Regions from separate parts of the Natronosporangium hydrolyticum genome, predicted to be linked through region 1. Evidence: predicted binding sites of a transcription regulator. Region 1 holds the regulator's gene; the other holds the start of a gene.
The links. The regulator HrcA, encoded in region 1, represses chaperone genes, less so after heat shock. The targets are predictions, from matches to a motif close to GGTTNGCACNCTCNNNNNGAGNGTGCNAACC.
Positions count from the first base shown of each region.

Region 2: the regulator HrcA is predicted to act here: its motif matches at 1,575-1,605, upstream of groL (chaperonin GroEL).

Region 1 covers NZ_CP070499.1:1,638,000-1,641,222, forward strand. Annotated here, with positions in the region: gene hemW (radical SAM family heme chaperone HemW) at 1-872, shown strand, start outside; gene JQS43_RS07315 (DUF4870 domain-containing protein) at 910-1,329, opposite strand; gene hrcA (heat-inducible transcriptional repressor HrcA) at 1,508-2,542, shown strand; gene dnaJ (molecular chaperone DnaJ) at 2,641-3,223, shown strand, end outside.
Region 2 covers NZ_CP070499.1:337,582-340,804, reverse strand. Annotated here, with positions in the region: gene groL (chaperonin GroEL) at 1-1,312, opposite strand, end outside; gene JQS43_RS01620 (hypothetical protein) at 1,702-2,679, opposite strand; gene JQS43_RS01615 (cold-shock protein) at 2,805-3,008, opposite strand; gene paaN (phenylacetic acid degradation protein PaaN) at 3,182-3,223, opposite strand, start outside.

The DNA.
Region 1 (3,223 bases):
GGTTGGCGACCGACGCGGAGGTGACGACCGAGGCGAACCCGGAGTCGGTCGACCCGGCGTCGCTGCGCCGGCTGCGGCGGGCCGGGTTCAACCGGATCTCATTGGGGATGCAGTCCACCGCCGCGCATGTCTTGGCGGTTCTAGACCGCCGGCACCGGCCGGGTCGGGCCACCGCCGCGGTGGCTGAGGCGCACGAGGCGGGGTTCGGCCACGTCAACCTGGACCTGATCTACGGGACACCGGGGGAGCGGCCGGAGGACTTCGCCGACTCGCTGGCGGCGGCGGTCGCGGCTGGGGTCGATCATCTTAGCGCGTACTCGCTGATCGTCGAGGCGGGGACTGCGCTGGCGACGCGGGTGCGCCGGGGGGAGCTGCCGGCGCCGGACGATGACGTCGCGGCCGACCGGTACCTGGCCGCCGAGGCGGCGCTGACTGGGGCGGGGTTCGGGTGGTATGAGGTGTCGAACTGGGCCCGGACACCGGCGGGGCGGTGTCGCCACAACCAGCTGTACTGGTCGGGCGGTGACTGGTGGGGGTTGGGGCCGGGCGCCCACAGCCACGTCGGCGGGGTGCGCTGGTGGAACGTCAAGCATCCGGCCCGCTACTCGGGCCGGTTGGCCGCGGGGGAGTCCCCGGGGCACGGGCGGGAGGTCCTGAGCCTCGCCGAGCGGCAGACCGAGCGGGTGATGCTGGGGTTGCGGCTCGCCGACGGGGTGCCGTTGGCGGAACTCCCCGCCGCTGGCCGGGCCGAGGCGACTGCGGCGGTGGCGGAGGGTCTGTTGGAGCCGGCCCCTCACCGGGCTGGTCGGGCGGTGCTGACCCTGCCCGGGCGACTGCTGGCGGACGGGGTTACCCGGCGGCTGCTCGGCTGACCTCCGGCCAGCCGAGCAGCCGCCCGGGGCGGCAGGGTTACTTCACCATCTTGATGGCGAGCTGGTAGTTGTACAGGTGGCCGTCGTTCGCCTTGATCCCGGCGATGATCGAGAAGACCACGCTGACCACGATCGCGGCGGGCAGCAACAGGGCGCCGATCACCAGGCACAACGTGAGCCAACCGAGCAAGCCGACGATCGACCAGGTGAGCTGGAAGTTCAGCGCCTGCACCGCGTGCGCGCGGACGGTCGGCGACTCCTTGCCCTTCGCCACCAGGGCGATTAGCGGCGCGACCCAGCCGAACATGCCGCCGAGGATGAGCATCCCGGCACCGCCGCCGAAGTGGGCGACGAGTGCCCAGGTCTTTTCCTCGCCGTTCGCGTACCCCGGCGGGGGTGCGGCTCCGCCCGGTGGTGGGGGCGGTGGTGCTGGTGGTGGTTGAGGTGGTGATGTCATGCGGCTTACCCTAGATGGTTTGTGCTGCTGGCGGGGCTATGGGGGATCAACCGGACAGCCATGATTTCTCAGCTCGCCAGCTGGTCCTGCCCCGCGTAAACTGGCACTCGCTACGGTAGAGTGCCAGTACCGGATACCCCGTGACGGCACCGCCGGGTCGACCGGTCGGAGGTGGTGCATGGAGCTCGATGAGCGAAAGCAGGATGTGCTGCGCGCCATCGTCGAGGATTTCGTGGCTACCCAGGAGCCGGTCGGCAGCCGGGCGTTGGTGGAACGGCACCAGCTCAATGTGTCGCCAGCGACGGTCCGCAACGACATGGCGGTCCTGGAAGAGGAGGGCTACATCCGGCAGCCGCACACCAGCGCCGGCCGGGTCCCCACCGACCGGGGCTATCGCCTCTTCGTGGACCGGCTCGCCCGGGTCAAGCCGCTCTCCGCGGCCGAGCGTCGGGCGATCGAGCGGTTCATGGCCGGCGCGGTCGATCTCGACGACGTGGTGCACCGGACGGTGCGGCTGTTGGCGCAGCTCACTCGCCAGGTCGCGGTGGTCCAGTACCCGTCGCTGACCCGTTCGGCAGTGCGGCACCTGGAGCTGGTCCCGATCTCTACCACCCGGCTGCTGCTGGTGGTGATTACCGACACTGGTCGGGTGGAGCAGCGGTTGGTTGAGTTGCCGGGCCCGACCCCGGGTGACGACGTCACCGAGCTGCGGCAGCTGATCAACGCCAAGCTCGGCGGCGAGCAGCTGACCGAGGCTCCCGCGCTGGTGGCCGCGCTGGTCGAAGAGGCGGCGCCCGGGCTGCGGCCAGCGATGGCCACCCTCGGCTCGGTGTTGCTGGAGACGTTGGTGGAGCGGCATGACGAGCGGATCGCCCTGGCCGGCACCGCCAACCTGACCCGGACCGGGCTGTTCGACTTCCAGGGTTCGCTCCGGCCAGTGCTGGAGGCGCTGGAAGAGGAGGTGGTGCTGCTGAAGCTGATCGGCGAGATCGAGGCTGATGGCGAGTTGGCGCTGCCGCGGGTCCGGATCGGCGACGAGAACGAGTTCGTCGATCTGCGGACCACCTCGGTGGTGAGCACCGGGTACGGCCCGGGTGACACCATTGTCGGGGGGCTGGGCATCGTCGGCCCCACCCGCATGGACTACCCCGGCACCATCGCCACGGTCCGGGCCGTGGCACGCTACGTCGGCGAACTGCTGGCGCAGAATTGACCTCGCGGCACAATTGACCACGCAGCAGCACCTGACCAGCCCGCAACGACTATGCAGACCGACGACCAGACGCACCGATCATGAGGACACACGACGCAGTGGCCAAGGACTACTACGAGATTCTCGGCGTCTCGCGGGACGCGTCAACGGATGAGATCAAGCGCGCCTACCGCCGGCTCGCCCGGAAGTTTCATCCTGACGTCAACCCGGAGCCGTCTGCGCACGAACGGTTCAAGGAGATCAACACCGCCTACGAGGTGCTCTCCGATGACCAGAAGCGGCAGATAGTCGATCTCGGCGGTGACCCGTACGCGCCGGGCGGTGGCCTGGGCGGTGCCGGGGCCGGCGGCGCGGACGGGCCAGGCGGGCCGTTCGTCGGTTTCCAGGACATCATGGACGCGTTCTTCGGGGCGTCCGCTGGTGGCGCCGGCGGACGCGGCCCCCGACCGCGTACCCGGCCCGGCGCCGACGCGGTGTTGCGGGTCGAGCTGGAGCTGGCGGAGACCGCCTTCGGGGTCGAGGCGCCGGTGACCGTGGACACGGCCGTGTTGTGCACCACCTGTTCCGGTGCGGGCACCGCCGCTGGGACGCAGCCGGCCACGTGTGAGTCGTGCGGTGGGCACGGTCAGGTCCAGTCGGTGCAGCGCACCTTCCTCGGCCAGGTCGTCTCGTCCCGACCCT
Region 2 (3,223 bases), 1.3 Mb from region 1:
CACCGGTCGCCTCGTCACCGGCGAGTTCGAGCTTGTCGAAGGCGGTCTTGCCGGCCTGCACCAGCGCGACCCCACCGCCGGGGACCATGCCCTCCTCGACGCCGGCCTTGGCCGCGCGTACCGCGTCCTCGACCCGGTGCTTGCGCTCCTTGAGCTCGACCTCGGTGGCGGCACCGATCTTGATGACCGCGACGCCGCCGGCCAGCTTGGCCAGCCGCTCCTGCAGCTTCTCGCGGTCGTAGTCGGAGTCGCTGTTCTCGATCTCGGCGCGGATCTGGTTCACCCGGCCGTCGATCTGGTCGGCGTCGCCGGCACCGTCGACGATGGTGGTCTCGTCCTTGGTGACCTGCACCTTGCGGGCCCGGCCCAGCATCTCGAGGCCGACCGACTCCAGCTTGAGCCCGACCTCCTCGCTGATGACCTGGCCACCGGTGAGGATGGCGATGTCCTGCAGCATGGCCTTGCGGCGGTCCCCGAAGCCGGGGGCCTTCACCGAGACCGACTTGAAGGTGCCGCGGATCTTGTTGACGACCAGCGTGGCGAGCGCCTCGCCCTCCAGGTCCTCAGCGATGATCAGCAGCGGCTTGCCGGCCTGCATGACCTTCTCCAGCACCGGCAGCAGGTCCTTGACCGCGGAGATCTTGCTGTTCGCGATCAGGATGTACGGGTCCTCGAGGACCGCTTCCATCCGCTCGGTGTCGGTGACGAAGTAGGGCGAAATGTAGCCCTTGTCGAAGCGCATACCCTCGGTGAGCTCCAGCTCGAGCCCGAAGGTGTTGCTCTCCTCGACGGTGATGACGCCTTCCTTGCCGACCTTGTCCATCGCCTCGGCGATGATCTCGCCGACGCTCTCGTCGCCCGCGGAGATCGACGCCACCGAGGCGATCTGCTCCTTGGTCTCGACGTCCTTGGCGAGCTTGGCCAGCTCTTCGGCGACGTTGGCCACGGCGGACTCGATGCCCCGCTTCAGGGCCATCGGGTTGGCGCCGGCGGCCACGTTGCGCAGCCCTTCCCGGACCAGGGCCTGGGCGAGCACGGTTGCGGTGGTGGTGCCGTCACCGGCGACGTCGTCGGTCTTCTTCGCGACCTCTTTGACGAGCTCGGCGCCGATCTTCTCGTACGGCTCCTCCAGCTCGATCTCCTTGGCGATGCTGACCCCATCGTTGGTGATGGTGGGCGCACCCCACTTCTTTTCGAGGACGACGTTGCGACCCTTGGGCCCCAACGTCACCTTCACGGCGTCGGCGAGGTGGTTCATGCCCCGCTCTAGGCCGCGGCGCGCCTCCTCGTCGAACGCGATCATCTTGGCCATTCGGCTCCTGTCCTTTCGATAACGGCCCCGTGACCGCGGCGTCTCGCACTGCTCGACGCCGCCGCGGCCGATGTCCTCCTGGACGCCCGCGGCACGCGGGGCCCAACTGAGCCCGCACGCGCTGCGTGCTTACGCACCTTCGAACCCGACCGAAGTCAGGCTCGCCGGCCGGGCCGGATAGCCCGCGACGACCGGCCCAAGCTGGCCGACCAGCACCGATGGCGCCGACGACACAACCATGGGCCCTACCGCCCCGACCTGTTGCTGGCACTCACAGGGAGCGAGTGCTAGTACCTTGTTTAGCACTCTCATGGGGCGAGTGCAAGCTGATCCCCGGGTAACCGGTGCGGTGTCGCTTCCCACATCGGACATCCGCCGAGCCCAGCCGGTCAGCTCGACGGCGCCGGCCCACCCGCCGGGTCGGTGGGGTAGCCCGGCGCGGTCGGCTCCGGCGGGTTCGCCTCGTTCCACAGCACCACCGTGGTCAGCGGCTCCAACCTCGCCCGGGACTGCGCGTAGGTCAGCAGCAACCCGACCAGCAGCACGATGCTCAGCGGCAGCGTCAGCAGCGAATCGACCGCGCTGCCGGCGATCCGGCCGGTGGTGGTCTCGGCGGTGCCCAGCCCCAACAGCGCGGTCACCCCGCCCAGCAGGCAGGAGGCGAGCAGCATAAAGGTGAACAGCAACGCCACCCGGGCCAGCCCAGCCCCCAGCCCCTGATGCACCAGCTGGAACGAGCGGGCGATCGGGTTGCGGCCTCGTTCGTAGACCACCACGAATCCAAACAGCGCCGCCGCGGCGGCGAGGTACAGGCCGGGCAGCACGCACAACACCAACCCGACCGCGATCAGCAGCCCGTAGACCAGGTACCAGCCGAGCATCGGCAGCATCCGCCGCATCCCCGCCGGCAGCGCCTCGGCCACCGTCACCGGCAGCCCGGCAGCGGCCTGGGTGACCGCCCACACCGAGGCGGCCCAGCCGAGCGCGGCGAATGCCGCGACCCCCACCGTGGCCGCCACGATCATCAGCCAGCCTTCGCCACTGACCGCGCCGAACATCTCCTCGAGCGGCGCGAACGGCTCGGCTTCAGCGGTCTCCGGGTCGACCGCGACCGTACTGCCGTACGGCAGCGTGCCGTCGCTGATCGAGTCCAGCAACGCGGTCCACACCACCTGCGGCAACGCGAAGGTGAGGAGCATGATCCAGAGCAGGCTCCGGCCGCTGCGGCGCAGGGTCGCGACCAGCCGCTCAAGCAACGCCGCGAGCCCGCCCGCCGGGGCGGGCACCAGCGGATCCGGCGGCCCGCCGGCCGGGTGGCCGTAGGAGGTGGGGTCGTAAGGGTCCGGGTGCGAGGGAGGGGGGCTCATGAGATCAGCAGGCTAGCAGTCGCCTCATCGGGCGTCGGACCCTCGCCACGCCGCACCCGGACCGGCAGCAGGGGCGCCGACGGCCGTCGACGCCCCTGCTGGTTACGTATGAAGCGATCGGAACGCTACCCGACCAGCCGCACCCGCTCTGCCTGCGGACCCTTCTGGCCCTGCACCACCTCGAACTCGACCCGCTGGCCGTCGTCGAGGGCCTTGTAGCCATCCATCTCGATCGCCGAGAAGTGGACGAAGACGTCCTCGCCGCCGTCTACGGCGATGAAGCCGTAGCCCTTCTCGCTGTTGAACCACTTAACCGTGCCCTGTGCCACGCTGCTTCCCTTACTTCGGTACTACCGGAACCGTCTGTTGTCGTTGAGACGATCAGATCCGCACGCTACCCCAACCCTCCGAACGGTGCACGCTCCATCGGCCAACTCGGCTGCGGAAAAAAGCCTCATAAGCGGCTATAAGCAGTGTTAACCACCGGTTAGCCGAGGGGATTTCACTCCGCAGCAAGGTGCCGGCGAGACTGCACCACCCGGAA